2 regions of the Streptomyces violaceus genome follow, and region 1 is predicted to be linked to the other one. Evidence: predicted binding sites of a transcription regulator. Region 1 holds the regulator's gene; the other holds the start of a gene.
The links. Region 1 encodes HspR, which represses chaperone genes until heat shock. Its sites were predicted from a motif close to TTGAGNNNNNNNNNCTCAA; they were not measured.
Positions count from the first base shown of each region.

Region 2: the regulator HspR is predicted to act here: its motif matches at 11,485-11,503, upstream of lon (endopeptidase La).

Region 1 covers NZ_CP107911.1:4,201,857-4,217,236, forward strand. The annotation lists gene clpB (ATP-dependent chaperone ClpB) at 1-688, opposite strand, end outside; gene OG542_RS18845 (pyridoxamine 5'-phosphate oxidase family protein) at 830-1,246, shown strand; gene OG542_RS18850 (Rieske (2Fe-2S) protein) at 1,426-1,761, opposite strand; gene OG542_RS18855 (helix-turn-helix transcriptional regulator) at 2,129-3,094, shown strand; gene OG542_RS18860 (helix-turn-helix transcriptional regulator) at 3,224-4,267, opposite strand; gene OG542_RS18865 (DUF418 domain-containing protein) at 4,501-5,715, shown strand; gene OG542_RS18870 (sugar ABC transporter substrate-binding protein) at 5,751-6,860, opposite strand; gene OG542_RS18875 (heat shock protein transcriptional repressor HspR) at 7,142-7,594, opposite strand; gene dnaJ (molecular chaperone DnaJ) at 7,600-8,784, opposite strand; gene grpE (nucleotide exchange factor GrpE) at 8,821-9,474, opposite strand; gene dnaK (molecular chaperone DnaK) at 9,471-11,330, opposite strand; gene OG542_RS18895 (MraY family glycosyltransferase) at 11,425-12,453, opposite strand; gene OG542_RS18900 (heterodisulfide reductase-related iron-sulfur binding cluster) at 12,681-15,008, shown strand; gene OG542_RS18905 (HNH endonuclease family protein) at 15,221-15,380, shown strand, end outside.
Region 2 covers NZ_CP107911.1:2,946,935-2,962,314, reverse strand. The annotation lists gene OG542_RS13050 (PadR family transcriptional regulator) at 1-702, opposite strand, end outside; gene OG542_RS13045 (DUF4097 family beta strand repeat-containing protein) at 704-1,669, opposite strand; gene OG542_RS13040 (hypothetical protein) at 1,817-2,644, shown strand; gene OG542_RS13035 (DUF6104 family protein) at 2,696-2,875, opposite strand; gene OG542_RS13030 (multifunctional oxoglutarate decarboxylase/oxoglutarate dehydrogenase thiamine pyrophosphate-binding subunit/dihydrolipoyllysine-residue succinyltransferase subunit) at 2,962-6,780, opposite strand; gene OG542_RS13025 (sensor histidine kinase) at 7,062-8,174, opposite strand; gene OG542_RS13020 (response regulator transcription factor) at 8,171-8,911, opposite strand; gene OG542_RS13015 (spermidine synthase family protein) at 9,046-9,723, opposite strand; gene OG542_RS13010 (rhomboid-like protein) at 9,896-10,696, shown strand; gene OG542_RS13005 (GNAT family N-acetyltransferase) at 10,682-11,347, opposite strand; gene lon (endopeptidase La) at 11,526-13,949, shown strand; gene OG542_RS12995 (MarR family winged helix-turn-helix transcriptional regulator) at 14,123-14,617, shown strand; gene OG542_RS12990 (protein phosphatase 2C domain-containing protein) at 14,644-15,380, opposite strand, start outside.

The sequences.
Region 1 (15,380 bases):
CCTTGATGATCCGCTGGGCGAGCCCCTCGACGACGGCGGTCTTGCCGACACCGGGCTCACCGATCAGCACGGGGTTGTTCTTGGTCCGCCGGGACAGCACCTGCACGACCCGCCGGATCTCCTGGTCCCGCCCGATGACCGGGTCGAGCTTGCCTTCGCGAGCGGCGGCGGTGAAGTCGGTGCCGAACTTCTCCAGGGCCTTGTACTGGCCCTCGGGGTCGGCCGTGGTCACCCGGCGTGCGCCCCGGGCCTTCTGGAAGGCCGCCTGGAGCTTCTTCGCGTCGGCCCCCTGCCCGGACAGCACCTCGCCGGCCGCGCCGCCCTTCGCGGCGATGCCGAGGAGGAGGTGCTCCGTGGAGAGGTACTCGTCCCCTAGCTCCTTGGCACGGGCCTGCGCGTCGGCGACGACGGCGAGCATCTCGCGGTTGGGCTGGGGCGGCGCCACGGTGGAGCCGGTCACGCTGGGCAGCCCGGCGAGCACGCGCTCGGCTCCGGCGCGTACGGCCGCCTGGTCGGCGTCGACCGCCGCGAGCAGGTCGGTGATGTTCTCGTTTTCCCGGGGGCCTCGCCCCTGGAGCAGCGAGAGCAGCAGATGGGCTGGGGTGAGGTCGGGGTGCCCCTCGGTCACGGCCCGGTTGCTGGCCGCGTTGATCGCGTCCCGGCTCCTGTTGGTCAGCTCGGCGTCCACGTTCGCGTTCTCCTCCTCCTTGCACTGAGCCGAATCAGCGCACTGACCCGATCAGCGCACTGACTCAATCAGCGTACATAAAGTTGAGTCTATTCCACTCAAGGCCGGATCCGGGAGTCCGCGAGGGTTAAGTTCCGGGTCATGGCCACCAAGTACTCCGTCGATCCGGGTGCCCCCGACCAGCCGTACCTCGCCTTCTGGCGGGAGCGGCACGTCTGCACCCTGACGACTCCCCGCCCGGACGGCACTCCGCACGTGGTACCCGTCGGTGTCACATACGATCCCGAGGCCCGTCTGGCTCGGGTGATCGCGAACAAGGCGAGCGCCAAGGTGCGCCATGTGCTGGCCGCCGGGGAGCAGGGGGCGGCAGTCGCCGTCTGCCAGATGGAAGGCAAGCGGTGGGCCACGCTGGAGGGCCGGGCCTTCGTCCACGGCGAGCCCAAGCGGGTCGCCGAGGCGGAACGCCGGTACGCGGAGCGCTACGGCCGGACCCCGTCACCCAACCCGGCGCGCGTGGTGATCGAGATCGAGCTGACGCGAGCGATGGGGCGTGGGTGACCAGCAGGTGAGCGGAGTGAAAATCCACACCGGTGATCGACTGCTTCCAGCCACCGCGTGACCAGGTCGATTCCAGGAAATGTCCCCCAAAAACTGCAGCGGCGTCACCGTGTTCAGGTCACGGTGACGCCGCTGCGGGGGGAAGCACCTGAGCGATCTGTTACGACGGGGGAATCGCGTCAGGCACTGCGGGGGGTGGCAGAGACGGTCCTAGGGGCAGGGGACTCGGCGTCCACCTGCTCATGGTCCCTTTGGTCCAGGTTCACAAAGATCATTCCGTACCGTACGGCACATCGCACAGGCTGCGGCGCCCCCCGAGGCCGCCGCAGACACCGGTAAGCCCGCACGTCCTCGTCGTCGTCCCGCGTGACGACCACCGGCTCGCCGAAAACGGTCACCATCAACGAGTCACCACTGTGGGGGATGGCGGTGACCAAGTCGATGAAGTGCCAGCCGGAGCGGTAGGCGGTGGCCATTTCACGGCGGAAGGAGCGGTCGTCGGGTGGAGTGGTCACGGTCAGCTCCCGGATCCCGCGGTCGCGGAACTCGGCCAGCTAGTGTTGTTCACGCCGTAGCTGGTCTGAGCCACCGCCGGCCAACTCGTGTTCGCCCGAACATCGCCCTTCTCATCGGAGAAGCCACTCAGCGCGCCGAGGGTGACAACGACGGAGAAGGCGGCGACAAGCACCGAGCGAAGCATTCTGTTCCGCATAGTCGGCTTCGTCCTCACTTGAAGGTCCCCTTTTCCCCCGTCGAGTACGACGATGGCTCATTCGGGCACGTCATGGCCACACAATCGATGCATCATGTTCCTGCATGTTCAGGACCCTGGGGGGTGGAGATTTGACAATAAATCAAGCAAAAGGGACACATCCCCATCCGATGACCGAGTGGTGCGAGGAGGGCGGACGTCTGTATGCCACCGCTCTGCGCACAGGACGCATCGCACGCGCGGACGTGGAACCGGCCCCCTGCCTGATGGAGTTCGCCCTCCTCCACCCCGATCCGGACGATCCCGACTGGCTGCGCCCGGTGGCCCCGGTCGTCGCCCTTTCCCGGCAACTCAACCCCCTGGAACACGAGATCGCCGAGCGCAGGCGCCTGGCCGTCGACCTCGCGGAGACCTTTCAGCCGTTCATGGCCCTGGGCACCCAGATCGCAACGGTAAGTGACGCCATCACCGTGCTGGAAGGCGGTGAACGTATCAACGCCGCACTCAACATGGCCACGGTCCAGTGCCGGACCGAGGTCCTCACCCTCCAGCCGAGCGACCGCATGTCCGAACGCAGCCTCCTGAGAGGGCTGGAACGCGACAAGCCACTCATCGAACGCGGTGTGCGGATCCGCACGGTGTACCAGCACACCGCCCGCTACAACCCGGAGCAACTGGCCTACGCGGCCAGGCTCTCCGACGGCAAGGCGGAGTACCGCACCATAGACGAGTTGGTGGAACGTTTGATCATCTGCGACCAAACGGTCGCCTTCATCCCCGCCCGGGACGACCAGCAAGTCGCCCTGGAACTGCGCCACCCCGGCCTCGTCCGCTATCTGCTCAAGCTTTTCGAATACCTGTGGGACCGCGCGGTCCCCCTGAGCACCGGCACCCCGTACGAAGCCGCCACCGGCGGTATCACGGATGTCCAGCACTCCATAGCCAAGCTTCTGGTCGAGGGGCACGTCGACGAGGCCATCGCACGCCGCCTGGGCATGAACGTGCGCACCTGCCGTGCTCACATCGCCAAGCTGGCGTCGGCCCTGGGCAGTGGCAGCCGGGCCCAACTCGGGTACCTCATAGCGCAGTCGGGGATTCTGCAGCAGGACCACTCAGGAGGAGGAAGTCCCGAGTGACGTCGGGCGCCACACCCCATGCACGACGCGGAAGAGCTGTGTTCTGCCGGGACCGAGCTGTACGAACGAGCCCTGCTAGAAGGTCACGCACCCGCCGAAACGGCCCGCGCCGCACCCAACTGAGCTATCTCATCGGGCAGTCCGGGATTCTGGACCAGGAACGCTGAGGGGCGTGGACGCGGCAGCCCGTGACGGACCGTCGAGTCCGACCTGGGCGATGCGCACCCCGAGCTGCGTACGGCTCGCCGCCCCCAGCGTCTCCGAGAGCCGTGCGATATGGGCCCGGCACGTCCGGACGCTTATGCCCAGCCGCTCCGCGATCACCGCGTCCTGGTGGCCCTCCGCCAGCAGCGCCGCGATGGACTGCTCCCGGTGGGAGATGTCCTCGATGCCGGTGTCGGGGAGCGGCGCTGTCAGCGGGATGGCAAGGCGCCACAGCCGCTCGAACACGGTGACCAGGTACTCGATGAGCGCGGGGTGCCGCAGCTCCAGGGCCATCGTGCGGTCGTTGTTGGCGGGGATGAAGGCCACCGTCCGGTCGAAGAGGATCAGCCGGTCGATCACCTCGTCCAGCGTGCGCGCCTCCACGGCGTCGCCCATCAGCTCCAGATACGTCAGCAGCCCCTGCCCGTGCCGGGCGACATGCGTGTACAGGTCCCGCATCCGCACGCCCCGGCCGCGCAGCGCCAGCGCCCGGTGCAGGCCCTCGGAGAGTTCCGCCTCGCGCCGGATGCCGCCGGGCTGGACCGTGAGCACCTCGGTCGTGCACGCCTGGGTCGCCTCGTCCATCGCGGCCTGGATCCGGGCGAGCCCGTCCAGCACCCGGATCGCCGAGCCCTCGCCCGCCGAGGGGGCGGGCCGGACCCGGCGGCCGAGACCGGCGTACCACTCGACGGCCGCCACGGCCGAACCCACCCGCCGCTGACTGGCGCTGACCTCGTCGTACATCCCGCGCAGCAGCCGGGTCATGACCTCCTGCGGGGAGGTCGGCACCAGCCAGTCCATGTCGTCGGGGTCCGGGTGCAGCAGGGCGAGTTCCAGGAGACAGGGCACCGGTTCGGCATCCCGGCGGGGCACGCGGCCCCGCCGTACGGCCCGGGAATACACGCGATCCCCGGCCTCGCACAGTCGGTCAGCACCGTGTGGATGCTCCTCCGCCCCGTGCCCGGCCATCGCCCATCCCACCCCCGGTTCACCGTCTTTCCGCAGCGCAACTATGCGCGGACCCGCCCTGCTCCGCAACACGGCTCCCCCGCACCCACGGCCCTTTTCCGGCCGTTCTGCCGCCGAATTCACCCCCTCATGGGCTGCTGAAACAGGAGGGGGTGGTGCGGGTGCGGCCGACGTGTGACCCTCTGTGATGGCGGGTCCCGACCAGGCCCGGCTACGGACACCTCGGAGGACCCGTGACCATCAACACCGGGGTGGACCCCCGGCGTCTGCCCGCTGTCGACGCGCTGCGGGGTTTCGCCCTGCTGGGCATCCTGGTGGTCAACAGCGCCCAGATGATGGACCCTTACGTCGTCGAGGGGATCCGCCGGCCGGGGGCGCCCCTGTGGGACCAGGCCGCCGTCTGGCTGGTGACGGCGCTGGCGACCTTCAAGTTCTACCTGTTGTTCTCGTTCCTGTTCGGCTACAGCTTCACCCTGCAGCAGGCCTCCGCCGAGCGGGACGGAGGAAACGCCACCGCGCGCTTTCTGCGCCGGTCCCTCGGCCTGGTGCTGCTCGGGCTGGCGCACGCGGTCGTGCTGTACAGCGGCGACATCCTGCTGACCTACGGCCTCCTCGGCCTGATCCTGCTGTGCGCTCGCCGGATCGGACCGGCCACCGCCGTGAAGGCCGCCGCCTGGATCTACGGCGTCTACGTCGTCGTCCTCACCGGACTGGGGGCGCTGGCCACCCAGGTGGACGACGAGGAGCCCGCGTCACACCAGCGGATCGCGCAGCCCGTGGCCGCCTACCGCGGCAGTCCCGGCACCGTCGTCCAGGAGAACCTGGACCGGCTGCCCGAGGCGCTCCTCGGTTCCCTCCTCATGGCCCCGGGCGTGCTCGGCGCGTTTCTCCTCGGTCTGGCCGCGGGGAAGCGGCGCCTGCTCGCATCCGGCGGAGCGGACCGCCCTCGACTGCTGCGGATCACGGCCGTCGGACTGTCCGTCGGAATCCCAGGTGCCCTCTTCTTCGCCTCCGCGGCGGACGGTCCGCTGGAGGCCCGGTGGCAACTCCTGGGCATCGGCGTGGGCATGCTGACGGCACCCGCCCTGTCGGCCGCCTACGCCTGCCTCTTGCTGCTCCTCCTGCACTCGTCGTGGGGAGACCGGGTGCGGCGGCTGTTCGTCCCGGCGGGGCGCCTGGCGCTCACGAACTACCTCGGGCAGTCCCTGATCACGATGTTCGTGGCCACGGCGTACGGACTGTCCCTCTACGGGCAGGTGGGGCCGGCCGCCGTGCTGCTGCTCGCGGGCGCCGTATACGCGCTGCAGCTCGCTCTCAGCACGGCGTGGACACGGCGTCACCGGCACGGGCCCGCCGAGTGGCTGCTCCGGGCGATCACCCTGGCCGGACGGCCGGGCCGGGCCGGCACACCGAGAGGGCCCGAGCGCGAGGCGGCCCAGCGGGGCTGAGCGGCTTCGTGCGCGCGAGGCCGCCCCTCACCGGCTCACTTCAGGCCGATCGCCTCGCACGCCGCCCGGTACTTGGCCGTGCAGATGTCCGACAGCTTGTAGATGTCGTCCGCGACCACCGTGTCCTCGATGTTCCCCTTCGTCAGCGCGACCACGGGCACCAGCTGGGCCGGGATGCCCTTGTGGGTGGGGCTGTCGACCTTGTCGCGGGTGAGGGCGGCGAACTGGATGTCCCGGCCCTGGACCTTGGCCACGGCCATCTCCGCGGCGTTCTCGGCCTCCTGCGGGTAGGACTTGTACACGCTCATGTACTGCTCGCCCGCGATGATCCGCTGCACCGCCTGGAGCTCCGCGTCCTGCCCGGTGATCGGCGGCAGGTCGGTCACGCCCGCGGCCTCCAGCGCCTTGACGATGCCGCCGGCCATACCGTCGTTGGCGGAGTAGACGGCGGCGATGTCGTCCTTGCCGATCGCCTGGATCGCCTCGGCCATGTTGGCCTGCGCGTTCTCCGGCTTCCAGTCCTTCGTGTCGAAGGACTGCGCGATCGTCACCTTGCCGTTCAGCTCGGACATCGCACCCGCCTTGAACTGCTTGGCGTTCGGGTCGGTCGACGAGCCGTTCATCATGACGATCTTGTCGGAGAGGCTCGCGTCCTCGCCGATGGCCTCCAGCAGGGTGCGCCCCTGGACCTCGCCGACCAGCTCGTTGTCGAAGGAGATGTACGCCTCGATGGGCCCCTCGGCCAGCCGGTCGTAGGCGATGACCGGGATGCCCGCGTCCTTGGCCTTCTTGACGCCGCTCGCGATCGCCTGCGAGTCGACCGCGTCCAGCAGGATCACGTCGACCCGGTCGTCGATCATCTTCTGCAGCTGGCCCGCCTGCGTGTCGGCGTCCGCCTCGGCGTTGGCGTACTCGACGCGGCCCTTGTTGTTGGTGAGGGACTCGACCTTCGTCTTGATGATCGGGTAGTCGAAGTTCTCGTACCGGGTGTTCGCCTTCTCCGGGAGCAACAGGCCCACCGTGATGTCGTTGCCCTTGGCCGGGCTCGCGTCGTCACTGCTCCCCGTCGCGTTGAGCGCGCCGCAGCCGGCGAGCGTGACGGACATCGCGGCCGCGGCCACGGATATGGAGATACGACGACGCATGTCGGGAGCTCACTTCGCGTGTGATTCGGACGTGGGCACAGCTTTGTGGCCCATGTGACTGAAAAGCCAACGCGGACGCGGCCCTCAGCGTCAAGCGGAAGCACTTAACGAGATGACAACACCACGCTCCGCAAGCGTTGTGAAGACTCTGCGGAACCATCTCCAAGGTACCTGCACGGACCACCCATCGACGGGAGACCCAGCGAAATCGGGCCAAGGCGCACGAAAGGGGCCGGGAGTTGCCTCCCGGCCCCTTTCGCGTTCGTTCACGCACGCATGCGTCAGTCCGACTGCTGCTGCCGCTTCGGCCGCCACACCACCAGCGCGCTGCTCTGCTGGACCTCCTGGTACGGCACGAGGTCACGGCGGTACGACGCGTGCACCGCCGCCTCGCGCTGGCGCATCGCCGCCGCCGCGCCGTCGAGGGCGTTCTCCAGTTCGGCCGCACGGGCCTGGAGCGCGGCGACCTGGTTCTCCAGTTCGATGATGCGCTTGATGCCGGCGAGGTTGATGCCCTCGTCCTGCGACAACTGCTGCACCTGACGGAGCAGTTGGATGTCGCGGGCCGAGTAGCGCCGGCCCCGGCCGGCGGTGCGGTCGGGGGACACCAGGCCCAGGCGGTCGTACTGGCGCAGGGTCTGGGGGTGCAGGCCGGACAGCTGGGCCGCCACCGAGATGACGTAGACCGGGGTTTCCTCGGTCAGTTCATACGGATTGCGCCGACGACCGTCCATCTGACTCATGCTCCCTTCGCGGCCTGGAACAGATCCGCCCGTGGATCCTCACCCGAGGTCGCCTCGCGATACGCCTCGAGCGCGTCACGAGCCTTCCCCGTCAGGTCCTGCGGAACACTCACCTCGACGGTGACCAGAAGGTCCCCGCGGGTGCCGTCCTTGCGCACCGCGCCCTTGCCCCGGGCGCGCATGGTGCGGCCGTTGGGCGTGCCCGGCGGCAGCTTCAGCGTGACGGGCGGGCCGCCCAGCGTCGGCACCCGGACCTCGCCGCCGAGGGCCGCCTCGGCGAAGGTCACCGGGACGGTGACGGTGAGGTTGTCGTCCTTGCGGCCGAACACCGGGTGGGAGTCGACGTGCACGACCACGTACAGGTCGCCCGCCGGGCCGCCCCGCTCACCGGGTGCTCCCTTGCCGCGCAGCCGGATCCGCTGGCCGTCGCTGACGCCCGCGGGGATGCGCACCTGCATGGTCCGCGAGGACTTGGCCCGGCCGCTGCCCTTGCAGACCTCGCAGGCGTGCTCCGCGATCAGGCCGCGGCCCTTGCAGTCCGGGCAGGGGTCGGTGAGCGAGAAGCCCCCGCCGCTGCCCCGGGCGACCTGCCCGGTGCCGACGCAGGTCGGGCACACACGCGGTGTGCCGTTCTTGTCGCCGGTGCCCGAGCAGGCCTTGCAGGGTGACTGCGAGGACATGCGCAGCGGGACCGTCGCGCCCTCGATCGCCTCGGTGAAGCTGAGCGTGACCTCGGACTCGATGTCCTGGCCGCGCCGCGGGTGCGTGCGCGTCCCCGCGCCCGCACCGCCGCGGTTGAACAGGCCCCCGAAGACGTCACCGATGCCGCCGCCGAAGCCGCCGGCTCCCTGTCCTCCGCCCTGGGGGCCGCCTCCGAAGAGGTCGCCCAGGTCGAAGTTGAAGTTGCCGCCGCCCCCGCCGGGCCCCGGCCGGAAGCCGCCGTTGCCGAAGAGGGCGCGTGCCTCGTCGTACTCCTTGCGCTTCTTGGGGTCGCCGAGAATGTCGTTGGCCTCGGAGATCTCCTTGAAGCGCTCCTCCGCCTTGACGTTTCCCTTGTTGGCGTCCGGGTGGTTCTCGCGGGCGAGCTTCCGGTACGCCTTCTTGATCTCGGCCTCGGTGGCGTCCTTGGGGACGCCGAGGACCTTGTAGTAGTCCTTCTCGATGAAGTCCTTGGTGCTCATCCTCGACGCCCCTCCTTCCTGTCGTCCGTTATGACGTCAGCCCTCGTCCGGGCCACCGCTCTCCTTGTCGTCGGCGTCGGCGGACTCGTCCGCCTTGACCGTCTGTGCCCCCGGCTGGGGTTCGGCCACCGCCACCCGCGCGGGGCGGATGGTGCGCTCGCCGATCCGGTACCCGGGCTGCAGAATCGCCACGCACGTCGTCTCGGTGACGTCGGGTGCGTAGCTGTGCATCAGGGCTTCGTGGATCGTCGGGTCGAAGGGCTCGCCCTCCTTGCCGAACTGCTGCAGGCCCATCTTCGCCGCGGTGCTCTCCAGCGACTCGGCGACGGACTTGAAGCCGCCGACCAGTTCGCCGTGTTCACGCGCGCGGCCGATGTCGTCGAGCACGGGCAGGAGCTCGGTCAGGAGGTTCGCGATGGCGATCTCCTTGACCGCGATCCGGTCGCGCTCGACCCGGCGGCGGTAGTTCTGGAACTCGGCCTGGAGGCGCTGGAGGTCCGCCGTGCGCTCGTTGAGCGCCGTGCGGGCCTGGTCCAGCTGGGCCACCAGGGCCACGTCCTGGCCCGTGTCCCCGGCCGGGGCCGCCCCCTCCTCGGAGGAGGAGGCGGCCTTCGGCTCGGCGTCATCGGAGGTGGCGCCGGAAGGGACGTCGGGCTGCTGCTCGTCGAAGCCCGGGGTCTCCTCCGTCACGCGGCACCATCCTTCCGGTCCTCGTCGACGATCTCGGCGTCGACGACGTCGTCGTCGGCCTTGGCGTCACCGGCACCGGCACCCGCGCCGGCTCCGGCGGAGGCGCCGTCGGCCTGCGCGGCGTTCGCGTCGGCGTACATGGCCTGGCCGAGCTTCTGCGAGACGGCCGCGACCTTCTCCGTGGCGGTGCGGATCTCGGCCGAGTCCTCGCCCTTGAGCTTTTCCTTCAGCTCATTGACGGCCTCTTCGACCTCGGTCTTGATCTCGCCCGGGACCTTGTCCTCGTTGTCCTTGAGGAACTTCTCGGTCTGGTAGACGAGCTGCTCGCCCTGGTTGCGGGACTCGGCGGCCTCGCGGCGCTTGTGGTCCTCCTCCGCGTACTGCTCGGCCTCCTGGCGCATGCGGTCGACCTCGTCCTTCGGCAGCGAGGAGCCGCCGGTGACGGTCATCTTCTGCTCCTTGCCGGTGCCGAGGTCCTTCGCCGTGACGTGCATGATGCCGTTGGCGTCGATGTCGAAGGACACCTCGATCTGCGGGACGCCGCGCGGCGCCGGGGGCAGACCGGTCAGCTCGAACATCCCGAGCTTCTTGTTGTACGCCGCGATCTCGCGCTCGCCCTGGTAGACCTGGATCTGCACGGAGGGCTGGTTGTCCTCGGCGGTGGTGAAGATCTCGGACCGCTTGGTCGGGATCGTCGTGTTCCGCTCGATGAGCTTGGTCATGATGCCGCCCTTGGTCTCGATACCGAGGGACAGCGGGGTGACGTCGAGGAGCAGGACGTCCTTGACCTCGCCCTTGAGGACACCGGCCTGCAGGGCGGCGCCGATGGCGACGACCTCGTCCGGGTTGACGCCCTTGTTGGCGTCCTTGCCGCCGGTCAGGTCCTTGACCAGTTCGGCGACGGCCGGCATACGCGTGGAGCCACCGACGAGAACGACGTGGTCGATCTCGGAGAGGTTGATCCCGGCGTCCTTGATGACGTTGTGGAACGGCGTCTTGCAGCGCTCCAGCAGGTCCGCGGTCAGCTGCTGGAACTGGGCGCGGGTGAGCTTCTCGTCGAGGTGCAGGGGGCCCTCGGCGGAGGCGGTGATGTAGGGCAGGTTGATCGAGGTCTCGGTGGACGAGGACAGCTCGATCTTCGCCTTCTCGGCGGCCTCGCGCAGACGCTGCAGGGCCATCTTGTCCTTGCCCAGGTCCACGCCGTGGCCGGACTGGAACTGCTGGACCAGGTAGTCGACGATGCGCTGGTCCCAGTCGTCACCACCGAGGTGGTTGTCACCGTTGGTGGCCTTCACCTCGACGACTCCGTCGCCGATCTCCAGCAGCGAGACGTCGAACGTACCGCCACCGAGGTCGAAGACCAGGATGGTCTGGTCGTCCTTGTCGAGGCCGTACGCCAGGGCGGCCGCGGTGGGCTCGTTGACGATGCGCAGCACGTTCAGGCCGGCGATCTCGCCGGCCTCCTTCGTGGCCTGGCGCTCGGAGTCGTTGAAGTACGCCGGGACGGTGATGACCGCGTCGGTCACCTTCTCGCCCAGGTAGGACTCGGCGTCCCGCTTCAGCTTCTGCAGCACGAAGGCGCTGATCTGCTGCGGGTTGAAGGGCTTCCCGTCGAGCTCGATCTTCCAGTCCGTGCCCATGTGCCGCTTGACGGAGCGGATGGTCCGGTCCACGTTCGTGACCGCCTGGCGCTTGGCCACCTCTCCGACGAGCACTTCACCGTTCTTGGCGAAGGCGACGACGGACGGCGTGGTCCTGGCGCCCTCGGCGTTGGTGATGACGGTGGGCTCGCCGCCCTCCAGAACGCTGACGACGGAGTTAGTCGTGCCCAGGTCGATGCCGACCGCACGTGCCATGGTTGATTCCTCCAGCTGACTTGAGTGGAACGGACTCAAGTGTGCACGACGGCCCCCAACCGGTCAACAGAGCTGAGTCGACCGGACTCAAGTCTTATCCGTTCCTTACACGCAACGGGGCTCTGACCTGCGGCGACATCACACGCCGAGGGTCACGGGAGGCATACACCGAGACGCGTGACACAGCGAGGACGACGACGAGCGCCGTGCCCGCCACCCACCACAGCGCGTCGTTGCCGACCCAGCCGGCGTGCACGAGTACCCCGACGGCCACCCCGGACAACGCCCCGGCCCCCAGCAGCAGACTCGCCCCCGGCGCGGTCAGCCCGAGCCGCCGCAGCCGGTGCGCGAGATGGTCGGGGCCGCTGCGCAGAACGGCCCGCCCGGCCATCCGCCGCGACAGCAGCACCAGCCCGGCGTCGGCGCACACCAGGGCGGTCAGCGCGAACAGCACCCCCGCGCTCTCCCCGAGCCCGAACCCGGCCCGCGCGTACACGGTCCCCATGGCGATCACGAACCCCGCGGACATGGACCCGCACGCGCCGAGCGCGACCCGGGCGGGGTGCCAGTTGTGCATGAGAAACCCGGTCAGCGCGGCGGCCAGCACGCTCATCAGCACCGCGATCCCGTCCATCACCTCGACCGCCGCACAGACCCCCACCCCGAAGGCGGTCACGACCCCCACGGTCCCGGCGAGCCCGTCGGCGTGATCGACCCCCCGGAACCCGAGGGTCAGACCCGCGACCCACACGACGGCCAGCAGCCCGGTCCCCACCCCCGTCTCCCCGTACGGCACGACGCACGCGGCCGCCGCGGCCGTACCGGCGAAGAGCACCCGCCGCCGCAGCCGCCACACGTCGTCGACCAGTCCGAGCAGGGCCACCACGCCCCCGGCGACGAGCAGTTCCCGCACCTCGCCCCCGGTCGGCACACCCTCCACCCAGCCGTAGGCGCACACCACCGCGCCGGTGACCACCACGACGGCCACACCACCGGACAGCGGCACCTCGCGCTGCCGCCGCCGGTCGACCAGACGCGACCACCGTGCGGGCGCCCTGAGGAGGGCCGCGAGCAGGGCGGTGAGCAGGAGGGCGATGGCGGCGGCAGTGATCCCGTAGAGCACGGATATAAGTTAGGCGGGACTATGACAATTCGGTACGACTAACACGACCGGATCACGACCGGATCTGAGGCAACCCTCAGCGATTCAGATCACCCCCCACCCGGCTACAGTGCGGCGGAGGATAGGGGTAGTCTCAAACGGACTGCATAAGTTACCGCTTAGTAATCTCGGGAACCCTTCGCGACGGAGAGTCCCCGACAGAAACCTCGCAGGCCCGAGGAGCCCCCATGCAACTCGCCGCGATCATCGTGTCGCTGGTTCTGACCGTGGTCGGCGTCGCGCTGCTCGCACGCGCGATCGGCCAGTTCGTCCGGTACTTCAAGCTCGGCCAGCCGGTCCCCGCCGGTGCCCGGACCGACAATCCCTACCAGCGCAGCGTGACCCTGGTGAAGGAGTTCCTCGGGCACACGCGCATGAACCGGTGGGGCATCGTCGGTATCGCCCACTGGTTCGTCGCGATCGGCTTCCTGACGCTGCCGCCGACGATCATCACCGCGTACGGCCAGCTGTTCCAGGCCGCCTGGACGCTGCCGGTCATCGGCGGCTTCCTCCCCTATGAGCTCTACATCGAGTTCATCGCCGCGATGACGACCGTGGGCATCGCCACGCTGATGGTCATCCGCCTGCTGAACCTGCCGTCGCGCCCGGGCCGCAAGTCCCGCTTCACCGGTTCGAAGATGGGCCAGGCGTACTTCGTCGAGTACGTCATCCTCACCATCGGCCTGGCGATCTACGTGCTGCGCGGCCTCGAGGGCGCGCTGCACCACGTGGAGGGATACGAGGCCGCGTACTTCGCCTCGTACCCGCTGGTCCTGGCCTTCAAGGGCCTGAGCGTCGCCGCGCTGCAGAACCTCGTCTACTTCTTCGCGATGATCAAGCTGGGCACGACCATGATCTGGATGATCACGGTCAGCCTGAACACCAACATGGGTGTCGCCTGGCACCGCTTCCTGGCGTTCCCGAACATCTGGTTCAAGCGCGAGGCGACGGGCGGCACGGCCCTCGGTGCCCTGCAGCCGATGACGTCCGGCGGCAAGCCGATCGACTTCACCGACCCGGGCGACGACGACGTCTTCGGCGTCTCCCAGGTCGAGCAGTACTCCTGGAAGGGCCTGCTGGACTTCTCCACCTGCACCGAGTGCGGCCGCTGCCAGTCGCAGTGCCCCGCGTGGAACACGGGCAAGCCCCTCTCCCCCAAGCTGCTGATCATGTCCCTGCGGGACCACGCGCACGCCAAGGCGCCGTACCTGCTGGCCGGCGGCGGCAAGACGATGGAGGGCGAGGAGAAGGCGTCCGAGGAGCAGCTGGCCGGTGTGCCTGCCGCCGCCCTGGCGGAGGCCGAGCGCCCCCTGGTCGGCACGCTGGAGGAGAACGGCGTCATCGACCCGGACGTCCTGTGGTCCTGCACCACCTGCGGCGCCTGCGTCGAGCAGTGCCCGGTGGACATCGAGCACGTCGACCACATCGTCGACATGCGCCGCTACCAGGTGATGATCGAGAGCTCGTTCCCGTCCGAGGCGGGCACGATGCTCAAGAACCTGGAGAAGAAGGGCAACCCCTGGGGCCTGGCGAAGAAGCAGCGCCTGGAGTGGCTGAAGGAGCTCGACTTCGAGGTCCCGGTCGTCGGCAAGGACATCGAGGACCTGTCCGAGGTCGAGTACCTGTACTGGGTCGGCTGCGCGGGCGCCCTTGAGGACCGCGCGAAGAAGACGACGAAGGCCTTCGCCGAGCTGCTGAACATCGCGGGCGTCAAGTTCGCCATCATGGGCGGTGACGAGAAGTGCACGGGTGACTCCGCCCGCCGCCTGGGCAACGAGCCGCTGTTCCAGGAACTCGGCATGGAGAACGTCATGGCACTGAACATGGCGTTCGGCGAGGAGATGGACGACGACGGCAAGGTGACGCCCGAGTCGGCGAAGCCCAAGTCCGCGAAGAAGATCGTCGCGACCTGCCCGCACTGCCTCAACACGCTCGGCAACGAGTACCCGCAGCTCGGCGGCGACTACGAGGTCATCCACCACACCCAGCTGCTCCAGCACCTCGTCGACGAGGGCAAGCTGATCCCGGTCACGCCGGTCGAGGGCATCATCACGTACCACGACCCGTGCTACCTGGGCCGCCACAACAAGATCTACACGCCCCCGCGCGAGATCATCGCCAGCGTCCCGGGCATCCGCAACGAGGAGATGCACCGCCACAAGGAGCGGGGCTTCTGCTGCGGTGCGGGTGGCGCCCGGATGTGGATGGAAGAGCGCATCGGCAAGCGCATCAACAACGAGCGCGTCGACGAGGCGCTGTCGGTGAACCCCGACATCGTCTCCACGGCCTGCCCGTTCTGCCTCGTCATGCTCACGGACTCCGTGAACGGCAAGAAGAACGACGGCAAGGCCAAGGAGTCGATCACCGTCGTGGACGTGGCCCAGCTCCTGCTGGACTCCGTCAAGACACCGGTCCCCGCGGAGGGCTCCGACGGTGACGACGACAACGACGGCGGCGAGCCGCCGGCGGGCACGTCGGACTCGGAGAACGCGCCGGAGCCGGAGCCGGTGAAGTAGCGCCGCTCACGGTTGTCCCCACGCACGTCCCCCGCTGTGGAAGAACAGCGGGGGACGTCGTCGTTCATCCGTACTCGCCGACCCGCTACTCCCCCACATCACTCCTTAGGGTGTTTCGTAGAACACCTGCCCGGTGAACCCACGCAGCCATATGGCTCATTCGTTCGAGTCGAGCCCCTCGAACGAGGTACACGCAATCGATTCTGCGATGCGTGATCAAAAACCTCAGACGTGCCGCGCTCGCGGCCGCACTCGTTGTCCTTCCCCTTCTGGCATCCACTCCGGCCCAGGCGCACGCCCGGGCCGCCGAGCCGCGCACACTCCCGATGGCGACCGCGGTCGGCGTCCTCCCCCTCGCGGAGGAGGTGCGGG
Region 2 (15,380 bases), 1.3 Mb from region 1:
CAGGCCCGTCGGCCAGTCGCCACGCGTGAAGTGGTCCTGAACCTGCTCCTGGACCCGGCGGGCGATGTGCTGCACCTGCTCCTGCGCCTGGGCCCGGGCCTGCTCCTGGGCCTCCTTCGCCTGGCGGCGGGCGCGCTGGGCGTCCTCGCGGGCGCGGCGGCTCTCGTCCTTGGCGCGGCGGGCCTGTTCCTTCCACTCCTGCCTGGCGCGCCGCATCTCCTCCTTGGCGATGCGCCAGGCCTCCTTGTCGTCGTAGGCCGTGAAGTCACCGAAGGGGGCGTCCTGTGCGCCGGAGGGCTTGTTGCCGTTGCCGCGGCGGGCCTCGGTCGCCGCCGCGCGCATCTCGCGGCGCAGGTCGCCCGCGGCTCCGCGCACATCGGCCTGGATCTCGGCGGCCAGCTCCGCGACCGACTCCCGGATCTCCAGCTCCAGATCGGCCAGCTCGCCGCTGCGGTCGGCCAGTTCGGCCCGGCCGGCGTCCGTGATCGAGTACACCTTGCGGCCGCCCTCGGTGGTGTGGGTGACCAGGCCCTCGGCCTCCAGCTTGGCCAGGCGCGGGTAGACCGTGCCCGCCGACGGCGCGTACAGCCCCTGGAAGCGCTCCTCGAGGAGACGGATCACCTCGTAGCCGTGACGGGGGGCCTCGTCCAGCAGCTTCAGCAGATAGAGGCGGAGGCGGCCGTGGGCGAAGACGGGGGGCATGTCAGAGCACCTTCTTGTCGGTCGTGCCGTCGGCCGGGACGCTGGTGACGCCCTCGCTCCGGCCGGAGACAGAATTGTCTCCCGAGTCGTCCTGCGGGCCGGTCGGCGGGTCTGTCGGCGAGCTGCCCGTGCCGCGATGCGTGTCCCACGGCTCGTCCTCGTCCCCGGCCGGGCGGCGCAGCAGGGCGATCGAGCCGGAGACGGTGGTGGCCCGCAGCGTGCCGTTGCCCGCGCCGAGACGGCCCGTGATCTTGTGGGCGCCCCACTGGCCGTGTACCCGCAGACCGTCGAAGGCGTTGGAGATGGCGCCGCTCGCTGTGTTCGCCTCGACCTCCGCGTCAGCCGGGTACGGCAGGCGGATCGCGATCTCGCCCGAGACGCTGGTCAGCCGCACGTCCGTGGGGCCATCCGGGTCGAGGTCGATGATCATGGAGCCGCTGACCGATTCGGCCCGCACGGAGGGGCCGGAGCCCTCGACCACCGTCAGGTCACCGGAAACGGAGTTGAACCGGAGGTCGCCGGTCACGTCCTGGGCCTCCAGATTGCCGGAGACCGTGTCGGCGCGGACCGGGCCGGAGAGTCCCACGAGGGTCGTGTCGCCGGTGACGCCCTTCACCACCGACGGTCCCTGGATCCCGGAGATCACGGCGGCCGCGCCGACCACCCCCACCTCCACCCGGGTACCGACCGGGACGGCGAGGGAGACCACCGCGCTGCGGCGCCAGCCCTTGCGGTCCAGCCACTTGAGGAAGCCCTTCCAGGGCAGGTCCTCGTAGGCCACCGTGAGCGTGCCGTCCTGCTGGGTCACCATCAGCGGTGGGCCCTCGATCTCGGAGATCTCCAGGCGGGCGGAACCTTCGTCCGTGCCCACCACGTTCACCGTTCCGTTGACGAGTCGCACGTGCAGATCGCTCACGGGCTCGTCGAAGGTGAGCTTCTTCGGTTCCGCGACGGACCACTCGGACATGGTGCAGACCTCCCCGACTCGACGCGCCATATCGCGTCTTCTCGATTCACGATATATCGTGGCCGGGGAAAGTCAAGGCACCCGTTCTGGGGATGACTGAATGGACATAAGTAATCGAAGGCGGGCAAATGGTCCTAGCGTGTGACCATGCCGACGGAAGCTGCCCGTACCGGTCCCGCTTCGGGGGCGCTGCTGCTGTGCCGGGCGGTGCCCGGGGCCGTCGCCCCCGTCGCCCGCCTGCTGCGTGAATCCATGCAGCTCACGCGCGCGGGCGACGAATGGAGCGTGCTCGTCCCCGAGGGCGGGCCCTGGCGGGACGGCGGCGAGCCCGTCGACCGGGTGGTCACCGGCTGGGCCACGGCCCTCGCCGTCGGCGCGCCCTGGCCCGTGCTCGCCCTGTGGTGGGACGCCGACCACGCCGGTTTCATGCTGGTGTCCGGCTTCCGCCGCCCGGTCGGCTTCGTCTGGCTAGGGAGCGGCGTCCCGGTGGGGGAGGACGAGGCGATGCGCACCTTCGCCGCGCGCGTGGGCCTCGATCCCGTCCTGGACGTCCAGGCCCTCGACCGGCTGGCGAAACCCGACTCCGCGGCCGATGCCCGTGCCCGGCTGCGCGGCCTGCTGGCGGTCCTCGCGCGCGTAGGCGTCTGGCTGCCTTCCGAACTCGCCCCCGGCGAACCCGCCGACCGCCTCCGGGAAGCCGCCGCGCGCCGGCCGGACAGCTTCCCGATCGCATGGCCGGGCCGGGGCGAAGTCGCGGAACGCCAGACGGCCGACCACAGCCGCCTCGGCCCCTGGATGCCCTGGATCGGCGGCCCCAGGGCCCACGTCCTGGCTCTCGCTCAGGTGGCGGCGGGCGTACCACTCCTGGCCTGGGGGCTACGGCGGCGCAGCGGGGGCTGGGTCGCGGCCGGAGGGCTGCTCGTCGCCCACGGCGCGCTGGCTCTGGCGTACGGCGTCACGCATCCACGCGACTGACGCCCTGGAAGGCCGGCCAGGGGCCGCTGAGCGCCCAGACCCGGCGGGTTCCTACTCGTCGTCCTCGTCGTCCAGCCGTGCCAGCCACGTCGCCAGGCGCTCCACCGGCACCTCGAAGTCGGGGTTGAGGTCGACGAACGTCCGCAGCTGCTCGGCGAGCCACTCGAAGGTGACTTCCTCCTCGCCCCGCCGCTTCTCCAGTTCCTCGATGCCACGGTCCGTGAAGTACATGCCGTCAAGGATATGTGCGCGCAAACGGCCGGGCCGCACCCCCCGTGCGGGGATGCGGCCCGGCCGCTTACGACGCGCGAGGGCGGTTACGCCTCGAACACCTCACGCACCAACTGCTCCTGCTCGGCCTGGTGCCGCTTCGCGGAACCGACCGCCGGGGACGAGCCGTGCGGGCGCGAGATGCGGCGCAGGCGCTCGCCGTGCGGGACGTCGGCGCCGACCGCCAGGTCCAGGTGGTCGATCAGGTTGAGCGCGATGAACGGCCAGGCACCCTGGTTCGCCGGCTCCTCCTGGGCCCACAGGTACTTCTCGGCGTTCGGGTACTTCTTGATCTCCGCCTGGAGCTCGGCACCCGGCAGCGGGTACAGGCGCTCGATGCGGATGATCGCCGTGTCCGTGACGCCGCGCTTCTGACGCTCGGCGTCCAGGTCGTAGTAGACCTTGCCGGCGCAGAAGACGACCTTCTTGACCGCGGCCGGGTCGACCGACGCGTCGCCGATGACCGGCTGGAACTGGCCCGTCGTGAACTCCTCCGCCTTCGCGGCCGCCGCCTTCAGGCGCAGCATCGACTTCGGCGTGAAGACCACCAGCGGCTTGTGGTGCGGGTTGTGCACCTGCCACCGCAGGAGGTGGAAGTAGTTCGACGGCGACGTCGGCGTGGCGACCGTCATGTTGTTCTGGGCGCAGAGCTGCAGGAAGCGCTCCGGGCGGGCCGAGGAGTGGTCCGGGCCCTGGCCCTCGTAGCCGTGCGGCAGGAGCAGGACGACGCCGGACGTCTGGGCCCACTTCTGCTCGGCCGACGAGATGAACTCGTCCACGACCGTCTGGGCGCCGTTGACGAAGTCGCCGAACTGCGCCTCCCACATCACGAGCGCGTTCGGGCGGGCCAGCGAGTAGCCGTACTCGAAGCCCATCGCCGCGTACTCGGAGAGGAGGGAGTTGTAGACGTTCAGCCGTGCCTGGTCCTCGGAGAGGTACTGCAGCGGCGTGTACTCGTCGCCCGTGGTGCGGTCGATGATGACCGCGTGGCGCTGGCCGAACGTGCCGCGCTGCGAGTCCTGGCCCGCCAGGCGGACCGGGACGCCCTCCAGCAGGAGGGAGCCGATGGCGAGGGTCTCGCCCATGCCCCAGTCGATCGTGCCGTCCTCGACCATCGACGCCCGGCGCTGCAGCTGCGGCAGCAGACGCGGGTGGACGGTGATGTGGTCGGGGATGTTGACCTGGGACTCGGCGATCCGCTTGACGACCTCCGAGGTCACCGCGGTGTTCACGGCGACCGGGAACTCGGCCTGCGGGTCGGACGGCTCCACGGACGCCGGCTGCGAGGTGGCCTCGCGGACCTCCGTGAAGACCTTCTCCAGCTGGCCCTGGTAGTCCTGCAGCGCCTGCTCGGCCTCTTCCAGGGTGATGTCGCCGCGACCGATGAGCGACTCGGTGTACAGCTTGCGCACCGAGCGCTTCTTGTCGATCAGGTCGTACATCAGCGGCTGGGTGAAGGCCGGGTTGTCCGACTCGTTGTGACCGCGGCGGCGGTAGCAGATGAGGTCGATCACCACGTCCTTGTTGAACGCCTGGCGGAACTCGAAGGCGAGCCGCGCGACGCGGACCACGGCCTCCGGGTCGTCGCCGTTCACGTGGAAGATCGGGGCCTCGATCATGCGGGCCACGTCCGTCGCGTACATCGACGAGCGCGAGGACTCCGGGGCGGCCGTGAAGCCGACCTGGTTGTTGATGACGATGTGGACCGTGCCGCCGGTGCGGTAGCCGCGCAGCTGCGACATGTTCAGGGTCTCGGCCACCACGCCCTGGCCCGCGAAGGCCGCGTCGCCGTGGATCGCCACCGGCAGGACCGTGAAGTCGGTGCCGCCCTTGTTGATGATGTCCTGCTTGGCGCGCGAGACGCCTTCCAGGACCGGGTCCACCGCCTCCAGGTGCGAGGGGTTGGCGGTGAGCGAGACCTTGATCTGCTCGCCGTCCAGGCCGGTGAAGGTGCCCTCGGCGCCCAGGTGGTACTTCACGTCGCCGGAGCCGTGCATCGACTTCGGGTCGAGGTTGCCCTCGAACTCGCGGAAGATCTGCGCGTACGACTTGCCGACGATGTTCGCCAGGACGTTCAGCCGGCCGCGGTGGGCCATGCCGACGACGACCTCGTCGAGGCGGGACTCCGCCGCGCTGTCCAGGACCGCGTCCAGCAGCGGGATGACGGACTCGCCGCCCTCCAGGGAGAAGCGCTTCTGGCCGACGTACTTCGTCTGCAGGAAGGTCTCGAAGGCCTCGGCGGCGTTCAGCCGGCGCAGGATGCGCAGCTGCTCCTCGCGCTCCGGCTTGGTGTGCGAGCGCTCGATGCGGTCCTGGATCCACTTGCGCTGCTTGGGGTCCTGGATGTGCATGAACTCGACGCCGGTGGTGCGGCAGTACGAGTCGCGCAGCACGCCGAGGATGTCGCGCAGCTTCATGAGGGACTTGCCCGCGAAGCCGCCGACGGCGAACTCGCGCTCCAGGTCCCACAGGGTGAGCCCGTGCTCGGTGATGTCCAGGTCGGGGTGCTTGCGCTGCTGGTACTCCAGCGGGTCGGTGTCGGCCATGACGTGGCCGCGGACCCGGTAGGAGTGGATCAGCTCGAAGACCCGGGCGGGCTTCGTGACGTCGTCGTCGTGCGAGGCGTCGATGTCCTTGAGCCAGCGGACCGGCTCGTAGGGGATGCGCAGCGCCTCGAAGATGTCGTCGTAGAAGCCGTTCTCACCGAGGAGGAGGTTGGCGACGATCCGCAGGAACTCGCCGGAGGCGGCGCCCTGGATCACCCGGTGGTCGTAGGTCGACGTGAGCGTCATGACCTTCGAGATGCCGAGCTTGTTCAGGGTGTCCTGGGAGGTGCCCTGGAACTCCGCCGGGTAGTCCATGGAGCCGACGCCCATGATCACCGACTGGCCGGGCATCAGACGCGGCACCGAGTGGACCGTGCCGAGGCCGCCGGGGTTGGTCAGGGAGACCGTCACGCCGGTGAAGTCGTCCATGCCCAGCTTGCCGTCGCGGGCGCGGCGGACGATGTCCTCGTAGGCCTGCCAGAACTCGAAGAAGTTCAGCGTCTCGGCCTTCTTGATGCCCGCGACCACGAGCTGGCGGTCGCCGTTGGGCTTGACCAGGTCGATGGCGAGGCCGAAGTTGACGTGCTCCGGCTTGACCAGGGTCGGCTTGCCGTCCTTCTCCGTGAAGGAGTAGTTCATCGACGGCATGGCCTTGATGGCCTGCACCATCGCGTAGCCGATCAAGTGCGTGAAGGAGATCTTCCCGCCCCGGGCACGCTTCAGGTGGTTGTTGATGACGATGCGGTTGTCGAAGAGCAGCTTCACCGGGACCGCGCGCACGGACGTGGCCGTGGGCACCTCCAGGGAGGCGTTCATGTTCTTCGCGACCGCGGCGGCGGGGCCGCGCAGCACGACCTGCTCGGGGCCCGAGGGGGCCTCACCTGCGGGCTCGGCCTTCGGCTTCGCGGCGGCGGCCGGCTTGGCCGGGGCCGGAGCGGCCTTCGCCGGAGCGGCGGCCTGAGCCGGGGCCTGCGCGGCGGGCTTCGTCTGGGCGGGAGCCGGCGCGGCGGCGGGCTTCTCGGCCGCCGGGGTGGGGGCCGCGGCCGGGGCGGGGGCGGCCTGGGCCGCGGGCTGAGCGGTGGTGGTCCCCGCGGCCCCCGCGGCCGCGGTACCCGCCGGAGCCGGGGCGGCGGCCGCCCCTGGCTTGTAGTCGGCGAAGAAGTCCCACCAGGCTCGGTCTACGGAATTCGGGTCCTGGAGGTACTGCTGATAGATCTCGTCGACGAGCCACTCGTTGGCACCGAACGACGCGGCAGGGTTCTTCCCCGCTTGGTCGGTGTCGGTCGAGATGCTCGAGTTACTGGGGGACTGTGGCGACACGGCGGCAACCGCCCTCTTCCGCTTCACAAGATGATGGACAGCGGGAATCAAGGCTACGCCTCCCGGACCGCGAAGGTCAGGCCGGGCCCGTTCAACGTCACGCAAGTCACACTTCAAAGAGTGTTTCGGGGCTTGAAATGGCGGGAAACAAGCGTGGTTCCGCTTAAGGAGGGAAGGGGGGAGCGGCACCCGGGGCGCCGACGGCGCGGGTCTGTGCCTGATCACACGTGTCCGTCAGCGCGGACGCCCGTGGATCTTGAGGCTCCGCTTCGAACTTTACGTCAACTTGGCACAGATGGAAGTCCCGGAAGAGTGACAAGAATCCGGCAACCTCGCTCGGATTCGGCCACTCCGATCCGACCGCCATGCAGATCCACCGCCCAGCGGGCGATGGCGAGGCCGAGACCTGTGCCGCCGTCGCTGCCCGACCCCGGGGGCCGCTTGGCGCTGCCGCGGTTGAACCGCTCGAAGACGCGGTGCCACTCGGACTTCGGAATGCCGGGGCCCTCGTCGAGTACCTCAAGCTCCAGCGACTCCGGCAGCGTGCCGCGCCGCGCCTTGACCGTCACACGGCCGTGCGGCGGGCTGTGCTTGACCGCGTTGTCGATGAGGTTGGCCACGACTTGATGGATGCGCTCCGGGTCGGCGTGCGCGGTCAACTCCGGCGGGGAGACGTCGAGGTGCAGATGGACGTCCGTACGGGTGTGACTGCCCGAGCCGGTGGCGATGCCCGCGCGCACGGAGGCGACCATGTTGGCCTCCTTCAGCACGCCCGACAGATACGGCCACACCTCGAAGCGCCGCTGTTTCAGCGGTACGACGCCGTTGTCCAGGCGGGACAGGTCCAGCAGCGTCTCCACCAGCCGACCGAGCCGCTCGGTCTGCTTCAGGGCCGTGCGCATCGTCTCCGGGTCGGCCTGTGTGACGCCGTCGACGATGTTCTCCAGCACCGCGCGCAGACCGGCGATGGGTGTGCGCAGCTCGTGCGAGACATTCGCCACCAGCTCCTTGCGCTGGCGGTCCTGGGCCTCCAGCTCGTCGGCCATGGCGTTGATCGTCACCGCCAGGTCGCCCAGCTCGTCTCGGCGGTTGTCCCGCACCCGGCGGGTGTAGTCGCCCTGCGAGATGGAGCGGGCCACCGCGGTCATCTCGTCCAGCGGCGCGGTGAGCGAATGGGCCACGAACTGCGTGATGAGAAGTGTGGCGATCATCGAGAACACCGTGATGAAGCGCAGCTCCGTCTTCGTGTGCACCGCGATCACCGACAGACCTGTGGTGATCAGCACCGAGATGACGACCAGCGCGCCCAGCTTGGTCTTGATCGAGAACGGGCTCACCCCGCCCCAGGGTTCCGGCTCCCCGGGGTTTCTCCGTGCGGCCGGCCCGCCGCTCATGGCGTCGGGGTCTCCAGGGCGTAGCCCACGCCGTGCACCGTACGGATCCGCTCGGCGCCGATCTTCCGGCGCAGCGCCTTGATGTGGCTGTCGACGGTCCGGGTGCCGGAGGCGTCCGCCCAGTCCCAGACCTCGGCGAGCAGCTGCTCGCGCGAGAGCACCGCGCGCGGGGTGTTCGCCAGGCAGACCAGCAGGTCGAACTCGGTCGGCGTGAGGTGAACATCCTCACTCCGCACCCGCACGCGTCGCTGCGCGTGGTCGATCTCCAGCTCGCCGAGGCGCAGGATGCCGCTGCGCGGCGTCGCGGCGGCCAGCGCGGCACGCTCCACGCGGCGCAGCAGCACGTGCACACGCGCCGCCAGCTCCCGCATCGAGAACGGCTTCGTCATGTAGTCGTCGGCGCCGACGCCCAGCCCGACCAGCATGTCGGTCTCGTCGTCGCGCGCGGTGAGCATCATCACCGGCACCGGCCGGGCGGCCTGCACGCGCCGGCAGACCTCCAGACCGTCGAAGCCGGGCAGCATGATGTCGAGGATCAGCAGGTCGGGTTGCCAGGCCTCGGCCGTGTCGACCGCTGCCGGACCGTCGCCCGCCGTTTGCACGAGGAATCCCTCGGCACGCAGGCGGGTCGCGATGGCGTCCACGATCGTGGCGTCGTCCTCGACGACGAGAACCCGGCGCTGCGCGCCCGGAGTAGCCGTCGCCGAACCGTTGTGGGAGGTCTGTGTCTGCTCCATCGCCCGCCCCTGGGGTGTGCTTTCCGGAATCAGTGGGGTGATCCGTCTGACTGGCTATGCCTGCGCATGGTTGCGATTGACGCTTGAATGATCGGCGTCAGAGGAGCAGCGTACGGGGAGTCAGCACACCTTTGCTATCCAGGGCGGATGCCGAGGTGTACGACGTCCGGAACGCCCCGGGCAACCGGGATCTCTTCGGTACGCACCCGTTGGAACCCGGCATTCCGCAAGGTTTCTTCGAATTCCGGCGAGGGTTGGGCGGACCAGACGGCGAGCACCCCGCCGGGTCTCAACACCCGTGCGCAGCTTGCCAGTCCGGCGTCCGAGTAGAGATTTCCGTTGCCCTCCGTGACGGTCCAGCCGGGGCCGTTGTCGATGTCGAGACACAGGGCGTCGAACGTGTCGGATGTCTCATTGACGTACGTCACGAGATCGGCTTCGACGATTTTCGCGCGGGGGTCGGCAAGGGCCTCGGCGGAGAACGCGGAGAGCGCACCGCCGAGGTGCCATTCGACAATCGCGCGCTCGCGTTCCACGACCGCGATCCCTCCCCAGCGGGGGTCCGCCGCCGCGTGGGCGAGGGAGAAGCCGACGCCGAGTCCGCCGATCAGCACCTCCGGGCGGGCCCGGCCGTCCAGGGCCTCCAGGGCCGCGTCGACCAGCCGCCGCTCCGAGCGGCCGTCGGAGGTGTCCATCAGGAAGCAGCCGTTCGCGATGATCTCCAGCCGGTCGCCGTGCCGCCGCAGCACGACCTCGCCGTGCGGGCCCTCGCGACGGTCCAGTACATCGGGCGGGTCGTTCGAGGTGGGCATCGGAGCATCCTGGCAGGTGCGGGGTGTCCGGCGCCAAGAATTACGGAGCGTCCGGCGGGGGACGCGGTACGCGGCTTTCAGGTTGCTGTGAATCGGCTCTCGCGTGGCGCCGGTCACAGACAGTGGGGTAGAGGTGGGCGAAGGCTGGGACATGACGGAAGGAGTGCCCGTTTTGGAACGCACCGCGCCGCCAGACGAGACGGCCGCGACGGCGCCGGCGGGCGCGCCCGTTTCCGACGTGTCGGGGCTGCTGGAAGGGGTCCCGAGACAGCGGGGCCCGCGAGAGAGCGTGGGTGCGGGCGTACGGGAGTCCGTCCCGGTGAAGGTGCCCCGGCTCCGGGCGCTACGGCCCTGGCGGCTGCTGCCCACGCCCACGGGTACGCCGTTCACGTTCGGGTACGCGGTGGTGCTCTGTGTCACCTCGCTGATCTACGCGTACGCGGACCCCGCGCTGGTTCACGCCCTGCTCCAGGGCTCCAGCACCGATGTGGCGCACCTGGTGCGGATGCCGGGGCCGGTGCTGGTCGGCAGTGCGCTGTGGGTCGCGGGCGGGGTGGCCTCGCCGTTCACGATCGGGTTCGTGCTGGTGCTGACCGCGCTGGAACGGCGGATCGGGGGCCTGCGCACGGCCGGTGTCTTCCTGCTCGGGCACGTCCTGGCCACCCTGGCGACCGAGGTCCCGGTGGGGCTCGCGGTGCTGGCCGGGCACCTCCCCGACAGTTCGCTGCACCGCCTCGACTACGGCGTCAGCTTCGGCGTCGCCGCCGGCACGGGCGCCCTGGCCGGCCTGCTGCCGCTCTGGTCGCGCGTGCCGCTGCTGGCCGTCTTCGGCGGGATGCTGCTCCAGGACCTCCTCGCCTTCACCGACCCGATGACGAACTGGGGGCACCTGATCGCCCTGGCCATCGGCGTCGCGACCTGGCCGGTGCTCCGGCGGTGGCGGGCGAGGCGAGCTCCCTCATCCGGCCTCTGAGGTCCCGGCCGGAGGGCAGTGCTTCGCGCTGGTCAGCAGTGCCACCACCTCCCAGCCCAACGCCTCGTACAGCCCCCTCCCCGCAGGCGTGCCGGACAGGACACCGGTCCGTGCTCCCTGCCGGCGGGCGGCGTTCTGCAACGTCCGCATGATGAGACTGCCGAGCCCTCTGCGGCGATGCTCGGGGGCCGTCTCGATCTGGTCGGCGACGGCGGTCGCGCCCGTCGGGGCGATCTGGCCGCGCGCCGCCAGGGAACCGTCCGGCGCGGCGACCAGCACGCGCGTCACTCCGCCGCGGGACCAGGTGCGCAGCCGGTAGCCGTCGGGAACGTCCGGTGTGTCGTCCGCTGCCAGCGGGACCGTCATCAGGTAGCCCGGCTCGGGATCGATCCACCAGCTGTCGTCCAGCCAGCCGACGACCACGGACGGGTCCCGGAACGCCTTCAGCCACACCCCGGCCCCGGTCACCGCGGCGGCCACCTTGCGCACGGCCGTCTCGTCGAGGTCGTCGCCGGTCGCGCCGAACACGTGCCGCGTGACATGGCCGATCGCCCCCACGTCGATCGTGCAGCCCCACGGCTCGGTCACGGGCGGAGCCGCACCCCGCGACACGATCCATCCGTCCACCCACGCCTGCACGGTCGCTTCCACGCCGCCTCCCCTCGTAATAGGCAATCTCGCCTATGGGCTATTACTCGGACTGACCTTACGCGCCGCCCCACCATCGGCGTCACAGGTGATCGCTCACAGCGAACGGTGATCGGGGAACATCCGGCCGCCCCCGAGCATTGAGTCGGCATAGCTCAACTTGATTGCCGAAGGGGAGATCATGGCTGCTGAGTCCAAGGCGTTCACACCGCTCACCCTGCCCGTGCTGCCGCTCGACGGCGAGGTCGTGCTGCCCGGGATGGTGGTCCCGCTGGATCTGAGTGACTCCGAGGTCCGTGCCGCGGTGGAGGCCGCTCAGGCCGCTGCCAGGTCAACGCCCGGAAAGCCCCAGGTACTCCTGGTGCCACGGATCGACGGGACCTACGCGAACACCGGTGTCCTCGGCACCGTCGAGCAGGTCGGCAGGCTCGCCGACGGCGACCCGGGTGCCCTGATCCGTGGCCGGGGCCGGGTGCGCATCGGTGCGGGGACCACGGGTCCCGGTGCCGCCCTGTGGGTCGAGGGCACCCGCCTCGACGAGACCGTGCCGGAGCCGCTGCCAGGCCAGGTCACCGAACTGGTCAAGGAATACAAGGCCCTCGCCACCGCATGGCTGCGCAACCGCGGCGCGTGGCAGGTCGTCGACCGGGTCCAGGCCATCGACGACGTCTCGGCGCTCGCCGACAACTCCGGCTACTCGCCGTTCCTGACCACCGACCAGAAGATCGAGCTGCTGGAGACCACCGACCCGGTGGCCCGTCTGAAGCTCGCCACCCAGCACCTGCGCGACCACCTCGCCGAGCAGGACGTGGCCGAGTCCATCGCCAAGGACGTCCAGGAAGGCGTCGACAAGCAGCAGCGCGAGTTCCTGCTGCGGCGTCAGCTGGAAGCCGTCCGCAAGGAGCTGCGTGAGCTGAACGGCGAGCAGGACGGCGAGGAGTCCGACGACTACCGCACCCGCGTGGAGGCCGCCGACCTGCCGGAGAACGTCCGCGAGGCCGCGCTCAAGGAGGTCGACAAGCTGGAGCGGTCCTCCGACCAGTCGCCCGAGGGCTCGTGGATCCGCACCTGGCTCGACACGGTCCTGGAGATGCCGTGGAACGAGCGCACCGAGGACGCGTACGACATCCAGGGCGCCCAGGCCGTCCTCGACGCCGAGCACGCCGGCCTGGAGGACGTGAAGGAGCGGATCACCGAGTACCTCGCGGTGCGCAAGCGGCGTACCGACCGAGGTCTTGGCGTGGTCGGCGGGCGGCGCGGTGGTGCCGTGCTCGCGCTCGTGGGGCCGCCCGGCGTCGGCAAGACCAGCCTCGGAGAATCCGTCGCCCACGCGATGGGCCGGAAGTTCGTGCGGGTCGCCCTCGGCGGTGTGCGCGACGAGGCCGAGATCCGCGGCCACCGGCGTACGTACGTCGGCGCGCTGCCCGGCCGGGTCGTCCGGGCCATCAAGGAGGCCGGGTCGATGAACCCGGTCGTGCTGCTCGACGAGATCGACAAGGTGGGCTCGGACTTCCGGGGCGACCCGGCCGCCGCCCTCCTCGAAGTCCTCGACCCGGCGCAGAACCACACCTTCCGGGACCACTACCTGGAGGTCGAGCTGGACCTGTCGGACGTCGTCTTCCTCGCGACCGCCAACGTGCTGGAGGCGATCCCGGAGGCCCTGGCCGACCGGATGGAGATCGTCCGCCTGGACGGCTACACCGAGGACGAGAAGGTCGTCATCGCCCGCGATCACCTGCTGCCGCGCCAGCTGGAGCGGGCCGGGCTCGCCGAGGACGAGGTGACCGTCGACGAGGGCGCGCTGCGCAAGCTCGCCGGTGAGTACACCCGCGAGGCGGGCGTCCGGAACCTGGAGCGGTCCGTAGCGCGGCTGCTGCGCAAGGTCGCGGCCCAGCACGAACTGGGCGAGCGGGAGCTGCCGTACACCGTCACGGACGAGGATCTGCGCGCACTGATCGGCAGGCCGCATCACGTTCCCGAGTCCGCGCAGGAGCCCGCGGAGCGCAGGACCTCGGTGCCGGGCGTGGCGACCGGGCTCGCCGTGACGGGAGCGGGTGGTGACGTGCTGTACGTGGAGGCGTCCCTGGCCGACCCGGAGACGGGCGCGGCCGGGCTGACCCTGACCGGCCAGCTGGGCGATGTGATGAAGGAGTCCGCGCAGATCGCGCTGAGCTTCCTGCGCTCCCGCGGTGCCGAGCTCGAACTGCCGGTGGGTGATCTGAAGGACCGGGGCGTGCACATCCACTTCCCGGCGGGCGCGGTCCCCAAGGACGGCCCCAGCGCCGGCATCACGATGACCACGGCCCTCGCGTCCCTGCTGTCCGGCCGGCTGGTCCGCACGGACGTGGCGATGACCGGTGAGGTCTCGCTGACCGGGCGGGTCCTGCCGATCGGCGGCGTGAAGCAGAAGCTGCTGGCCGCGCACCGCGCCGGGGTCACCACCGTGATCATCCCCAAGCGCAACGAACCCGACCTGGACGACGTCCCGGCCGAGGTGCTGGACAGGCTCGATGTCCACGCCGTGACCGACGTACGCCAGGTCCTGGAGCTGGCGCTCGCCCCCGCCACCGCGGGTGCGGCGCCGGAGGTTCCGGTCGCGGCGTGACGGACGTGGCCGGACAGGTGGGGCCCGGGTTCTCGTGAGGGAGGCCCGGGCCTTCACCGTGTGGTGGCCCTGTGTACGAGGGCGCCGTGACCTGCGGAATACTTGCCGAACTGCGGGGATGACGGCAGGTGACGGAAAATCAGTACGGGGCTACAACCGAGGCAGGGGCTGACGTGCAGGACAACGGGAACGGCGACGGGCCGGGAGGCGAATCCGCGCTGGCCGCGAGCGGTGTGGATCAGCCCGCCTTCCTCGCGCTGGAGCGTGAGCTGACCGTGCTGCTGCGGCGTGCTCGGGCCAACCAGGGCGAGATGGCCCGCGAAGTCCACCCCGATCTGGAGTCGTCCGCGTACGGGCTCCTCGTCCGGCTCGACGAGTGCGGCAGCCAGCGGGCCACCGAGCTCGCCGCCTACATCGGCGTCGGCAAGGCCACGATGTCCCGCCAGCTGCGCGCCCTGGAGGAACTCGGACTGGTGGCGCGTGAGCCCGACCCCGCCGACGGCCGCGCCTGGCTCGTCGCCCTCACTCAGGTGGGCCAAGACCGCGTCCGCCGGGTGCGGGAGGCCCGCCGCGCCCGCTACGCCGGCCGCCTGGCCGACTGGGACACCCACGAGGTCACGGAACTGGCCCGACTGCTGCACCAGCTCAACCGCGGCATGGAGAAGTAACCCCTGGCGCCCAGGCCGGACACGGCCTAAAACTCCACGTACACGACCGTGGCGTCGTCATGTGTCTTGCTCCGGCCCAGGAACGTCCTGGCGGTGTCCCCCCGTTCCAGCGCCCGTACGCGGTCCACCAGTGCCTGGGGGCCCTCCTTGCGCACGAGGTGGAAGCAGTCCGTCCAGTCACCCTCCTCGAACCTCTCCACCCAGCGGCCGGCGCCGTCCGTCAGGGCGGTCAGGGCGCGTACCTCATGGCGGGGCACCGTTCCGGTCACCGCCCGCCGGGCCACCGAGGGATCGGCGGCCGCGGTGAAGAACCCTCCCTCCTTGTTGCGGACCGTGGAGTCCACCAGCGCGTCCGTGGCCAGGGCCGAGCGGGGGAGGAGGGAGAGGCGGTCGTCGAGGACGGGCGTCACCACGCCGTCGGGGGACTCCAGCAGGAGCGCGGAGTCCGAGAGCACCAGGTACTCGACCGTGGCCGGGGTCCAGCGGGCCACGACCACCGTGGCCTGCGGCGTCCGGGGGTGAGAAAGGTCACAGGTTGCGGCGTGTGCCTCGGAGGTACGCGCGATGGCGCGGGACAAGGCGTCGACCAGAGGAGCATCCGGGAGTGAAACGGTCAGTTCGGTCAAAGCTCCGCCGAGGCGCGCGGTGAACCAGGGGACGGAATGCAGACAGCCCGTCCCGCCCTTCGGGGGGGTGACGCCGTCCAGGACGACGACCGAACCGCCCTGTCCGGAGGCCGGTAGTCCGACGCTGGCGAAGTCCT